3 regions of the Streptomyces sp. NPDC014727 genome follow, and region 2 is predicted to be linked to each of the others. Evidence: riboswitches for the same ligand, from Rfam matches in the RefSeq annotation. Region 2 holds a riboswitch; each other region holds the start of a gene.
The links. A riboswitch is a leader RNA that binds a small molecule or an ion and turns the genes downstream of it on or off. The one in region 2 is predicted to bind glycine.
Positions count from the first base shown of each region.

Region 1: it holds a riboswitch for glycine, as region 2 does, so the genes downstream of both, gcvT (glycine cleavage system aminomethyltransferase GcvT) here and gcvP (aminomethyl-transferring glycine dehydrogenase) in region 2, are expected to answer to the same signal.
Region 3: it holds a riboswitch for glycine, as region 2 does, so the genes downstream of both, gcvP (aminomethyl-transferring glycine dehydrogenase) here and gcvP (aminomethyl-transferring glycine dehydrogenase) in region 2, are expected to answer to the same signal.

Region 1 is NZ_JBIBYR010000022.1:98,170-102,656, forward strand. Features, by position in the region: gene ACF1B9_RS28405 (enhanced serine sensitivity protein SseB) at 1-307, opposite strand, end outside; partial or broken gene ACF1B9_RS28410 (AAA family ATPase) at 361-1,044, opposite strand; glycine riboswitch at 1,202-1,299, shown strand; gene gcvT (glycine cleavage system aminomethyltransferase GcvT) at 1,440-2,555, shown strand; gene gcvH (glycine cleavage system protein GcvH) at 2,647-3,024, shown strand; gene glyA (serine hydroxymethyltransferase) at 3,045-4,304, shown strand; gene ACF1B9_RS28430 (L-serine ammonia-lyase) at 4,487-4,487, shown strand, end outside.
Region 2 is NZ_JBIBYR010000031.1:33,498-37,984, reverse strand. Features, by position in the region: gene gcvP (aminomethyl-transferring glycine dehydrogenase) at 1-1,477, opposite strand, end outside; glycine riboswitch at 1,630-1,725, opposite strand; gene speB (agmatinase) at 1,834-2,832, opposite strand; gene ACF1B9_RS32295 (MFS transporter) at 2,845-4,209, opposite strand; gene ACF1B9_RS32290 (PucR family transcriptional regulator ligand-binding domain-containing protein) at 4,384-4,487, shown strand, end outside.
Region 3 is NZ_JBIBYR010000020.1:9,172-13,658, reverse strand. Features, by position in the region: gene gcvP (aminomethyl-transferring glycine dehydrogenase) at 1-2,834, opposite strand, end outside; glycine riboswitch at 3,029-3,125, opposite strand; gene ACF1B9_RS26960 (PRC-barrel domain-containing protein) at 3,239-3,607, shown strand; gene ACF1B9_RS26955 (DNA polymerase IV) at 3,532-4,487, opposite strand, start outside.

The sequences.
Region 1 (4,487 bases), on a different contig from region 2:
GGGCGAAGTCGCGGGCGGGTGCGACGGTGACGGACATACGGGTGCCGACGCAGGCGAGGAACTGCTGTTCGGAGCTGAAGACAGGAACGTACGCGGCGCCGTCGATCTCCAGTGTCGGCAGGTCCAGGTCCGGGGAGTCGGGTCCGCCGCCATTGGGCAGGGGCACCCAGACCTGGCTGCGCCCGAGCACCTCGACGAGCCGTCCGCCCGCCTCCGGGCTACCCACCGAGGCCATCAGTACCTCTTCGAGCTCATTGGCCGGCCATCCGCTCTGCGGATGGGACTGGACCTGCGCCGGAATGTCCACTGCTTCCCCTTCTTGCCCGAGCCTTCCCGCAGAAGATTACGGCCTGCCGCCCGCGCCTTCGGTGCCGTGGCGAACGTGATCCGGCCCAGCGCCCTCGCCGCCTCGCGGTCCAGCAGCACCGCCGAGGCGCAGCCGGGCGGCAGCAGGCCGGTCTCGGTGACCCGCAGCAGCTTCCCCACCGCCCTGCGATGCCGGGCGAAGGCGTATCCGGAGACACCCCGCCCGCGCTCCCGCTGGCCCTCCTTCGCCGTCTGCGGTGTGACGTCGAGCAGGACGAGATGGAGGACGCGGCCCCGGCGCCGGGCGTCACGGGCCAGCCAGCCGCGCACCCACGCCTGGGTTCCGCAGTCGTGGACGACGACGGACTCGCCGGAGCGCAGCGCGCGCCACAGTCCCCGGTAGTGGGCGGCGCGGACCAGCGGACGGTAGAGGGCGTACGGGAGTAAGCGGGGCATCAGCCGGGCCCAGCGGTCCCGGGTGTCCTGGGAGTCGATGGCGCGGGCCGTCGTCACCGTCCGCCGGATGAGCGTCGATTTGCCGCTGCCGGGCAGTCCGGAGACCACCACCACGTCGCCCGCCGCGAAGCGCAGGCTGCGCGGGCCGCGCCCGGCCCGCCCCCGCAGGTCTCGTACGACGGGCGCGCGCGGGCCGAGCATCTCCCCGGCCGGGACCCCCGGCTGTGCGGGCATCGCGTCGTGCGCGACTCCCGCGGTTGTCGCGTACCGCTGCAACGTCATCGCCCTCCCCCTGTCGGGTCACCCGCGTATGCCCCTGAAGTGTAAAGAAAAGGTAATGCGACACAACCGTCCACGCCGTCGATTCCGAGAGGGGACCGGGGCCCCACTCCGACGGAATGCGTGCGATGATGACCCGGCCAACTGCATAAAGGCCGCTTGAATCCGCGCGGGAGAGTTCCGGTCACTGCATGTGCCGGGCGCCGAAGGAGCAAGTTCCTCCCTTGAATCTCTCAGGCCCCGTACCGCGTGGATGAGGCAGATCTGAAAAGCGGGCCGCTCCGCGGCTCCACCCAAGGTGCAAGCCGAACCCCTCAGGGGCTCTCGGCGAACCTCTCAGGTTCCGATGACAGATGGGGAGGGATTGTCCTCGTCGTCATGCCCCGGGAGTCACATCCATGAGCACCGCCCCCCGTCTCACCGCCCTCGATGCCCTGCACCGTTCGCTGGGCGCGACCATGACCGACTTCGCGGGCTGGGACATGCCCCTGCGGTACGCCAGCGAGCGCGACGAGCACAACGCGGTGCGCACCAGGGCCGGTCTCTTCGACCTGTCCCACATGGGCGAGATCACCGTCACCGGCCCCGAGGCCGCCGCCTTCCTGAACTTCGCGCTGGTCGGCAACATCGGCACCGTCGCCGTCGGCCGCGCCCGCTACACCATGATCTGCGCCGAGAACGGCGGCATCCTGGACGACCTGATCGTCTACCGCCTCGGTGACGACGAGTACATGATCGTCGCCAACGCCGGGAACGCCCAGATCGTGCTGGACGCGCTGACCGCGCGGGCCGACGGCTTCGACGCCGCGGTGCGCGACGACCGCGACGCGTACGCGCTGCTCGCCGTCCAGGGCCCGGAGTCCCCCGCCATCCTGGCCTCGGTCACCGACGCCGACCTGGACAGCCTGAAGTACTACGCCGGCCTGCCCGGCACGGTCGCCGGTGTGCCCGCGCTGATCGCCCGCACCGGCTACACCGGCGAGGACGGCTTCGAGCTGTTCGTCGCCCCCGAGCACGCCGAGCAGCTGTGGAAGGCCCTCACCGAGGCCGGCGCCTCCCACGGCCTGATCCCGTGCGGGCTCTCCTGCCGCGACACGCTGCGCCTGGAGGCGGGCATGCCGCTCTACGGGCACGAGCTGACGACCGAGCTGACCCCCTTCGACGCCGGCCTCGGCCGGGTCGTGAAGTTCGAGAAGGAGGGCGACTTCGTCGGCCGCGAGGCCCTGACGGCCGCCGCCGAGCGCGCCGAGACCGCCCCGCCCCGCAAGCTGGTCGGGCTGATCGCCGAGGGCCGCCGGGTGCCGCGCGCCGGTTTTTCCGTGGTCGCCGGGGGCGAGATCGTCGGCGAGGTCACCTCGGGCGCCCCGTCGCCCACCCTGGGCAAGCCGATCGCCATCGCGTACGTGGACGCCGCGCACGCCACGCCCGGCACCACGGGCATCGGGGTGGACATCCGGGGCAGCCACGAGCCGTACGAAGTCGTGGCGCTGCCTTTCTACAAGCGTCAGAAGTGACGTCCGCGCACCTCAGAAGTGACGCATTCCCGTCTCACACCGTAAGACCACCGTTCATCAGCACTCCCACGCGTACAGGAGAATTCAGGTCATGAGCAACCCCCAGCAGCTGCATTACAGCAAGGAGCACGAGTGGCTGTCGGCCGTCGAGGACGGTGTGGCGACGATCGGCATCACGGAGTTCGCCGCCAACGCGCTCGGCGACGTCGTCTACGCCCAGCTCCCCGAGGTCGGTGACACGGTGACCGCGGGCGAGACCTGCGGCGAGCTGGAGTCGACCAAGTCGGTGAGCGACCTGTACTCGCCGGTGACCGGTGAGGTCACCGCCGCGAATCAGGACGTCGTGGACGACCCGTCGCTGGTGAACTCCGCTCCGTTCGAAGGCGGCTGGCTGTTCAAGGTACGTGTGGCGGAGGAGCCGAAGGACCTGCTCTCCGCCGACGAGTACACCGAGTTCTCCGGCAACTAAAGACCCCAAGGGACCACCTGATGTCGCTTCTCAACTCCTCCCTCCACGAGCTGGACCCGGACGTCGCCGCCGCCGTCGACGCCGAGCTCCACCGTCAGCAGTCCACCCTCGAAATGATCGCCTCGGAGAATTTCGCTCCGGTCGCGGTCATGGAGGCCCAGGGCTCCGTCCTCACCAACAAGTACGCCGAGGGCTACCCCGGCCGCCGCTACTACGGCGGCTGTGAGCACGTCGACGTCGTCGAGCAGATCGCCATCGACCGCATCAAGGCGCTGTTCGGCGCCGAGGCCGCGAACGTCCAGCCGCACTCCGGTGCGCAGGCCAACGCCGCCGCGATGTTCGCGCTGCTGAAGCCGGGCGACACGATCATGGGCCTGAACCTGGCCCACGGCGGTCACCTGACGCACGGCATGAAGATCAACTTCTCCGGCAAGCTCTACAACGTGGTCCCGTACCACGTCGACGAGACCGGCGTCGTGGACATGGCCGAGGTCGAGCGTCTGGCCAAGGAGTCCAAGCCGAAGCTGATCGTCGCCGGCTGGTCCGCGTACCCCCGTCAGCTGGACTTCGCCGCCTTCCGCCGCATCGCGGACGAGGTCGGCGCGTACCTGATGGTCGACATGGCGCACTTCGCCGGCCTGGTGGCCGCGGGTCTGCACCCCAACCCGGTGCCGCACGCCCACGTCGTCACGACCACCACGCACAAGACCCTCGGCGGTCCGCGCGGTGGCGTCATCCTGTCGACGCAGGAGCTCGCCAAGAAGATCAACTCGGCGGTGTTCCCGGGCCAGCAGGGCGGTCCGCTGGAGCACGTGATCGCGGCCAAGGCGGTCTCGTTCAAGGTCGCGGCGACCGAGGAGTTCAAGGAGCGCCAGCAGCGCACCCTGGACGGCGCCCGCATCCTCGCCGAGCGGCTGGTCCAGCCGGACGTCACCGAGGTCGGTGTCTCCGTGCTGTCCGGCGGTACGGACGTCCACCTGGTCCTCGTCGACCTGCGCAACTCCGAGCTGGACGGCCAGCAGGCCGAGGACCGGCTGCACGAGCTGGGCATCACGGTCAACCGGAACGCCATCCCGAACGACCCGCGGCCGCCGATGGTCACCTCGGGTCTGCGGATCGGTACGCCGGCCCTGGCCACCCGCGGTTTCCAGGCCGAGGACTTCACCGAGGTCGCGGAGATCATCGCCTCCGCGCTCAAGCCGTCCTACGACGCGGACAGCCTGAAGGCCCGCGTCGTCGCGCTGGCCGAGAAGTTCCCGCTGTACCCCGGTCTGAAGTAGTCCGGAACGCGGCTCGTCCCGAGTAATACGGGACACAGTTCGTCACCTTTCGGGCGGGGCACCACGCACACTGGTCAGTGAGCGCGGTGCCCCATCCCTTGTCCCCGCTGCTCTTCGGGCCGACCGGTCCGTACCGCACCACCCGGCAGACAACGGCGTCTACCAACCCTTAGGAGTCTTCCG
Region 2 (4,487 bases):
AGTCACGGTCGGACAGCTTGCGGAGGTAGCGCAGCATCGCGGTCTCGGAACGGTGCTGGTGGAAGAGCGGGTGGGTGAGGAACGAGGAGGTACGACGCAGTCCCGGCGGAAGAGCCGCCGGAGCGTCGGCCGCCGGCTGGTCGAGGTCGTCCCCGGCCCAGCCAAAAGCGTCGAGCACGAGACTGACGTGGTCCTGCGTGGTGACCTCGGAGCAGGAGACGCCGACGTGGTCGCCGTCCACCAGTCGCAGCCGCAGGCCCTTGTCGTGGGCGGCCGCTACGACCTCCTCGGCACGGCCGTCGACCCGCACCAGCAAGGTGTCGAAGAACTCACGGTGCACCACCGTGATCCCGCTCGCCCGCAGACCTGCGGCGATGAGCGTGGCGTGCCGGTGCGTCCGCCGGGCGATCTCGGCCAGACCGTCGGGGCCGTGGTGGACGGCGTACATGGAGGCGACCACGGCGAGCAGCACCTGCGCCGTGCAGATGTTGGAAGTCGCCTTGTCGCGCCGGATGTGCTGTTCGCGGGTCTGGAGGGCGAGGCGGTACGCGGGCCGGCCGCCGTCGTCCACGGACACGCCCACGAGCCGACCGGGCAGGTGGCGTGCCAGCCCTTCACGGACCGCGATGTAGCCGGCGTGCGGCCCGCCGTAGAACAAGGGGACACCGAACCGCTGGGTCGATCCCACGGCGATGTCGGCGCCGAACTCGCCCGGTGGTACGAGCAGGGTGAGCGCCAGCAGGTCGGCGGTCACGGTGACCAGCGCCCCGCGTGCTCGTGCCGCAGCGGTCATCTCGCGCAGGTCGCGGACCGCGCCCGAGCAGCCGGGGTAGGACAGCACCACCCCGAAGAAGTCGTCTTCCGGCAGCGGCTCGGCGACGTCGATCTCGACGACCTCGATACCGACCGCGTAGGCACGCGTGCGCAGGACGTCGAGGGTCTGCGGCAGGGTGTCACGGTCGACCAGGACGCGGGTGCGGTTCTTGCCGGCGACGCGGCGCATGACCGTGACGGCCTCGGCGACCGCCGTACCCTCGTCGAGCAGCGACGCGTTGGCAGTCGGCAGCCCCGTGAGATCGCCGACCATGGTCTGGAAGTTGATCAGCGCCTCGAGTCTGCCCTGGCTGATCTCCGGCTGGTACGGCGTGTAGGCGGTGTACCACGCCGGATCCTCCAGCACGTTGCGCCGGATCACCGCGGGTGTGATGGTCGCGTGGTAGCCGAGGCCGATCATCGGGACGGCCACGATGTTCCTACTGGCCAGCTCGTGCAGCTCGGCACGCGCCTCGGCCTCGGTGGCGGCGGCGGGCAGGTTCAGGTCGGAGGTGCTCCGGATGCCGCTCGGGACAGCGACGTCGATCAGCTCGGTCAGCGTCGAGTAGCCGATGTCGGCCAGCATCTTGGCGCGGTCAGCGTCGCCGACACCGATGTGACGGGCGGCGAACTCGCCGGACGCGGAGGATCCGGGTGAGGTCATGGTGCGAGGCTCCCTGATGGGGGGCACCGCGGACGCGGCGCCGTGACGGGTGACCTCCCCGCTCTGTCATCGGTACCTGAGAGCTTCACCACCGGGTCCGGCGGTTTGCACCGTGGGCGCAGGACTTCGACGTCCCGTCTTTCCAGAGTCGCTTCACCGGAGCGGTACTTGTGCCTGAGAGATTCTGGGGAGAGTTGCTCCTTCGGCGCCTCGCCAAGACTGGGCAAGGGCTCTCCCGCTCCGGTTCGAGCAGCGTTTGTGTTGAGTTGTCGAGCCCGACCGTAAGGCCGGGTGGAGGTGCCGTCAGGGCGGGTCAGCACCCTGACGACCCTGGTGAGCGTCGACCACGTCCCAAATCAGGCGTGCTTCGATGCCGCGAGCACGGGGCTGGCGACGTGGTTCTTCGTCATGAGCGTGACCAGGTCGAACACGACGGTCGCGGCGGCGACGCAGGTGATCTCGGCGTGGTCGTATGCTGGAGCGACCTCGACCACGTCACCGCCGATGATGTTGAGCCCGTCGAGGCTTCGGAGCAGACGCAACAGCTCGCGGCTGCTGAACCCGCCCATCTCCGGCGTCCCCGTCCCCGGCGCGAACGCGGGGTCGAGCACGTCGATGTCGATCGAGATGTACACCGGTGCGTCGCCCACGCGTCGCCGTACGGCGTCCACCGCCCCGTCGATGCCGATGACATCGAGGTCTCCGGCGCGTATCGCCCGGAAGCCGAACCTCTTGTCATCCACGAGGTCCATCTGGTCGTAGATCGGTCCGCGGATACCCAGGTGGATGGACTTGTCCTCGGCGAGCAGGCCTTCTTCGAAGGCCCGGCGGAACACCGTGCCGTGCGTGATCGGAGCGCTGAAGTAGGTGTCCCATGTGTCGAGGTGCGCGTCGAAGTGGACCAGCGCGATCGGGCCGTACTTGTCCTTGGCCGCGCGCAGCATGGGCAGCGCGATGGTGTGATCGCCGCCGATGCTCACGATGCGCCGGTCGGACTGTCCCACTACGTCGCGGGCGTAGCCCTCGATCTGGGCGACCGCCTCATCAATGCTGTACGGCGTGCAGGGAACGTCGCCGGCGTCGACGACCTGGAGTGCTTCGAGTGGTGCGGTGTCGAGCTCGACGTGGAACTTCGGGCGCAGGTGACGCGAGGCCTGACGAACACCCATCGGACCGAAGCGGGCACCCGGCCGGTACGACGTGCCCCCGTCGAACGGCACACCCAGGATCGCGATGTCGTAGTCGCTGACCGAGCCGATGTCGGGTATCCGAGCGAAGGTGCCCAGGCCGGCGAAGCGCGGGACCTTCGTGGCGTCCAGGGCTCCGATCGGAGCGGTTCGGTTGTCGTGGTTCATCACGGTCTCCAGTCAGTTCGTAACGGTGGTGGTGAGGGAGGAACCAGTGGGCTCGGCCGGGTGGTCGGCGCCCGCGGCGGTGTCGCTGAGCGCCCGGCCTCGGGTCTCGATGCCCCAGGCCAGCGTGACCAGGAGCCCGACGACCGACACGACGGCGCCGATGAGGAGCGGCAGGCTCTGGCTCTTGGCCAGGGCGAACGGCATCAAGAAGGTGGCCGCGGCCGACCCGATGCGGGAGAACGCCGTTCCCACACCGACGGCGGTGGCGCGGACCTCGGTCGGGAAGAGTTCGTTGGGGTAGACCACCTCGAGGAAGCTGGAGCCGCCCGAGGCGAGGGCGAAGACGCAGACCGAGGTGAAGGAGACCCAGGTCGGCACTCCGGGCACCAGACCAGGTATGCCCAGGGCGACCGCGACGATCCCGAAGGACCACAGCAGCAGCGCCCGGCGGCCGATCCGCTCGACCAGCCAGAGTCCGGGGATACCGCCGACGACGAAGAGCGCGGCGAGGAAGACCTCGGCGGTGTTCCCGGTGATTCCCATGCCCGCCAGCAGATCGGGGGCGAAGGAGTAGAGCGCGAACAGCGGGATCACCTGGGCGGTCCAGAAGATGCCGACGAACAGGGTGCGCTTGAGGTACGGCGAGCGGAACACCATGGTGTAGCGAGTTCGCGCGACCGTCGGTTCCGCTGCCAGGTCTGCCACGCCGTACTGCGGGCCGAAGACCTTCTTGATCGCCCGGTCGGCGTCGTCAGGACGGCCCTTGCTGAGCAGCCAGCGCGGCGACTCCGGCGTACCGAGCCGCAGGAACAGGGTCACCATGGCGAACACGGCCGGGCTGGCGAGCATGAACCGCCAGGCGTTCGCACCGAGCCCCGCAAGGCCCACGCCCACGACGTACGCCGCAGCGGCACCGAGTGCCCAGACGACGAAGGTCGCACCGAGCATCCGACCGCGGAACCGCCGCGGGAGGTACTCCGCCAGCAGCGACGTGGCGATCGGATAGTCGGCACCGATGGCCGCGCCGAGGAGGAAGCGCAGGAGCACGAGCTGCCAGACCTCCGTCGTGAAGGCGGACAGCACCGAGAACAGCGCGAGCGCGCCCAGGTCGGCGATGTACATGACGTGCCGGCCGATCCGGTCGGTGACATACCCAAACAACGCCCCGCCCACGAAGATGCCGACCAGGCTGGCGGCCGCGACCAGACCCTTGTCCCCCGTGGTCATGTCCAGGGCGGGCGTAAGCGTCGTGAAAGCGACACCGACGATCGCGATCGCGTAACCGTCGATGAACGGTCCGCCCGACGAGTAGGCGGTCAGTTTCTTGTGGAAGCGCGTCAGCGGAGCATCGTCTATGAGGTTCGATCGAGCAGTCACGAAGGCGTCCTTGGCTCGAGAAGGCCGCGGGGAGGCGTTGCGGGATGTTCACCCAGGTGTACGCCGGTGCGAAGGGCGCCACGAAGACCCCCAACGCTCAAAGTTCCCGCCCGTGACTGTGCATTTGAATAACGCTGCTGTACAGGCGGTCAGGCCTCGTCTTACCGTGGCCTCATGCCGATCACAGTGGGCGAACTGCTCGACATGCCGCACCTGCGCCTGAGACTCCACTCGGGGGCCGGCGCGCTGGACCGCCCCATCTCCTGGACCCACACGAC
Region 3 (4,487 bases), on a different contig from region 2:
CCGAAAGCACCGTCGATCCGGCGCACCGGCGGCCAGTACTTGTCGGCTGCCGAGACTCCGGCCGGGAAGACCGCCACCTCACGGCTGTAGTCGTGCTTCCACTCCCCGCCCAGCATCGCCGCGGTGTGCGGAGCGTTCTTCAGCGGGTTGTCGTCCGCGCCCCACTCGCCCGAAGCCACCTTCTCGACCTCGCCGCGTATGGCGATCATCGTGTCGCAGAAGCGGTCGAGCTCCGCGAGGTTCTCGCTCTCCGTCGGCTCGATCATCAGCGTTCCGGCGACCGGGAACGACATGGTCGGAGAGTGGAAGCCGTAGTCGATCAGACGCTTGGCGATGTCGTCGACGCTGACGCCGGTGGACTTGGAGATCGGCCGCAGGTCCACGATGCATTCGTGTGCGACCAGCCCGGCCGGGCCGTTGTACAGGATCGGGTAGTGCGGTTCGAGACGCTTGGCGATGTAGTTGGCGGCGAGTACGGCGACCTGCGTCGCGCGCTTCAGCCCCTCCCCGCCCATCAGACGCACGTACGCCCAGGAGATGGGAAGAATGCCGGCCGAACCCCACGGAGCGGCCGAGATCGGTCCGACGCCGGTCTCGGGACCCGCCGCGGGCTGCAGCGGGTGGTTCGGAAGGTACGGCGCGAGGTGCGCACGCACGCCGACCGGGCCGACGCCGGGGCCACCGCCGCCGTGCGGGATGCAGAAGGTCTTGTGCAGGTTCAGGTGCGAGACGTCGCCGCCGAAGCGGCCGGGCTTCGCGAGGCCGACCAGGGCGTTGAGGTTGGCGCCGTCGACGTACACCTGTCCGCCGGCGTCGTGCACCTCGGCGCAGATGTCCGCGACGTGCTCCTCGAACACACCGTGCGTCGACGGGTACGTGATCATGAGCACCGCGAGCTCGTCGCGGTGCTTCTCGATCTTGGCGCGGAGGTCCTCGATGTCGACCTCGCCGTCGTCGGCGGTCTTCACCACCACGACCTTCATGCCGGCCATGACGGCGCTGGCCGCGTTGGTGCCGTGCGCGGAGGACGGGATGAGGCAGACGGTCCGCTGGTCGTCGCCATTGGCCCGGTGGTACGCGCGCACCGCCAGGAGGCCTGCGAACTCGCCCTGCGATCCGGCGTTCGGCTGGATCGAGACCGCGTCGTACCCGGTGACCTCGGCGAGGCGCTCCTCCAGCTCACGGATGAGGGTGAGGAAGCCCTGTGCCTGCTCGGCCGGCGCGAAGGGATGCAGCGCGCCGAACTCGGGCCAGGTGATCGACTCCATCTCGGTGGTCGCGTTCAGTTTCATGGTGCAGGAGCCGAGCGGGATCATGCCCCGGTCCAGGGCGTAGTCCCGGTCGGCGAGCTTGCGCAGATAGCGCAGCATCGCCGTCTCGGAACGGTGCTGGTGGAAGACCGGGTGGTTGAGGATCTCGTCGGTGCGCAGCAGGGACTTGGGCAGTGCGTCTGCGGCCGCCGCGTCCAGCGCCTCGATGTCCCCGTCGGCACCGAAGGCGGCCCAGACTGCGGCGATCTGCGTACGGGTGGTCGTCTCGTCGCAGGCGAGGGAAACCAGGTCGGCATCCACGAGCCGGAGGTTGACACCTCGGTCGCGAGCCGCGGCCACGATGTCGGCGGCCTTCCCCGGAACACGCACGGTGAGGGTGTCGAAGTAGGCGCCCGTCACCACCTCGACACCCGAGGCGCGCAGCCCCTCGGCCAGGATCGTCGCGTAGCGGTGGGTGCGCTGAGCGATCGTCCGCAGCCCGTCCGGGCCGTGGTAAACGGCGTACATCCCGGCCATGACGGCAAGCAGCACCTGAGCCGTACAGATGTTGCTGGTGGCCTTCTCACGACGGATGTGCTGCTCGCGGGTCTGCAGGGCCAGCCGGTAGGCCTTGGTGCCGTCCGCGTCGACGGAGACGCCGACGAGGCGGCCGGGCAGGCTGCGTGCGAACTGCTCGCGTACGGCCATGAACCCGGCGTGAGGTCCGCCGAAGCCCATCGGCACACCGAAACGCTGCGTGGTGCCGACCGCGATGTCCGCGCCCAGGTCACCCGGGGAGGTGAGCAGGGTCAGGGCCAGCAGGTCGGCGGCGACCGTGACGATCGCACCGAGGTCGTGGGCCTGCTCGATGACGGGCTGGATGTTGCGCACCGCGCCGGAGGCACCGGGGTACTGCACCAGGACGCCGAAGACACCGCGCTCGGCGATCTCCGCCGGGATGCCGTCGGCGAGGTCGGCGACGACGACCTCGACGCCGGTCGGCTCGGCGCGGGTCTCGATGACGGCGATCGTCTGCGGCAGGGCATCGGCGTCGACCAGGAAGACGCCGTTCTTGACCTTGCCGACGCGCCGCGAGAGCGCCATGGCCTCGGCGGCCGCGGTGCCCTCGTCGAGCAGGGAGGCGCCGGAGGTGGGCAGCCCGGTCAGCTCGGCGACCATCGTCTGGAAGTTGAGGAGCGCCTCCAGGCGGCCCTGCGAGATCTCCGGCTGGTACGGCGTGTAGGCCGTGTACCAGGCGGGGTTCTCCATGACGTTGCGGAGGATCACCGGCGGAGTGAAGGTGCCGTAGTAGCCGAGCCCGATCATCGGGGCCAGCACCTGGTTGCGGTCGGCGAGGGCGCGCAGCTCCGCGAGGACCTCGGCCTCGGTGCGAGCGGTCGGCAGCCGGAGTGCCTCCGCGCTCTTGATGACATCGGGCACGGCTGCCGCGGTGAGCTCGTCCAGCGAGCCGTAGCCGACCTGGGCGAGCATCTTCGACTGTGCCTCGGCATCGGGACCGATGTGGCGCTGCTCGAACGGAATGCCCTGCTCCAGCTGGGAGAGCGGAGTGCGGCGGGGGGTCATGGTGGAGGCCTCCTGGTCTGTCACGACCTGCGAGGGGCACCACGGCGCGGGTGCCCGAACGGCCTCCCCCTCTGTCATCTCGACCTGAGAGCTTCACCGGCGCACCCTGCGGCGCACCGGCTTTCACCGTCGGTGAGGGAAGGAGCCGCATCGGCACTCGGCCGCGCGGAACCCGCCCTGCTTTCCAGAGTGACCTCGTCCGTGCGGTACGGGGGCCTGAGAGATTCCGGGGAGGATTTGCTCCTTCGGCGCCTTCGGATCAGCTCCGGAGGACTCTCCCGCACGGGGTCAGCGGCCAGTACCAGCCTACCAGCGGGGTCAGTGGCGCCATTCTCGAGTGGCCAACCCCCCGGATCTGCACTTTTGTAGTGCTTGTGGAGTAGCCGCGACCAGTGGGAGGGACCGTGCAGACCGACATAGATCCGCGCAGCCTGATCGGCCGCAAGGCGTTCGACCGCAAGGGCACCAAGATCGGAACCGTGGACGAGGTGTACCTCGACGACGCGACCGGTGTCCCCGAGTGGGCGGCCGTACGCACCGGACTCTTCAGCCGGGACGCGTTCGTCCCGCTGGAACCCAGCGAATTCGTGGAGGACTCGCTCCGCGTCCCCTTCGACCGTGCGCTGATCAAGGACGCACCGGACTTCGGCGTCGGCCGCCATCTCTCGCCCGAACAGGAGCTCCAGCTCTACCGGCACTACGGCCTGGACTCCCCGTTCGAGGAGACCGGCCCGGACAGGGACTTCGGCAGACTCGCCGGCCAGGACGAGTAGTCCACCGGGTTCCGGACCAATGGCAACGGCTCGGCCGGCTGCAGGGCCGGATCGTCGATCCGGAACGTCCGCACCCGGCCGGGCGCCGACTCAGGTTCCTCGAACCGCACCGTCACCCGGCCGATGCCGCTGCCCTGCACCCAGCCATGCCCGTATGTGTCATGGCGTACGTCGTGTCCGGCGGTCCAGCGCCGTGCCGCCGACTGCTCTGCGCTCCCTGGGGGCTCCTCCGGCGCACCGCTCACCGTTTCCTCCCCACGGCCTCCCGCCGTCCTATCCTCCTCGGCCGCTTCCCCGCTCGCGGCCCGCTCACCGGCGGCCTGTGCGAAGAGATCCTCCTGGGTGTAATCGGCGAGCCCCGTGACGCCCACACCGAGGAGCCGTACCCCTCCGGTGGTGTCCACAGCCTCCAGGAGCCGCGCGGCGGCCTCCCGGACCACCGTGGGGTCGTCCGTGGGCCCACGCAGCGTCTCCGACCGTGTGAGCGTGGAGAAGTCGTACCGGCGCACCTTCAGCACCACCGTCCGACCGGACCGCCCCGCCCCCCGCAGCCGCTGGACACATCGGTCGGCCAACCGCTCCACCTCCGTCCTGACCCGCACCCGGTCGTGCAGGTCCGCGTCGAAGGTGTCCTCCACCGACACCGATTTGGCGTCCCGCTCCGCGACCACGGGCCGGTCGTCGTACCCGAGCGCCATGCGATGGAGCGAGCCCCCGTGCGCCCTCCCCAGCAGGCGTACGAGCTCCGCCTCACCCGCCTCGACGAGGTCGTCCACCGTCGTCATCCCGGCGCGGCGCAGATGGTCCGCCGTCGCGGGTCCGACGCCGGGGAGGATCCGTACCGGCATGGGTGCGAGCAGCTCCCGCTCCGTGCCCGGTT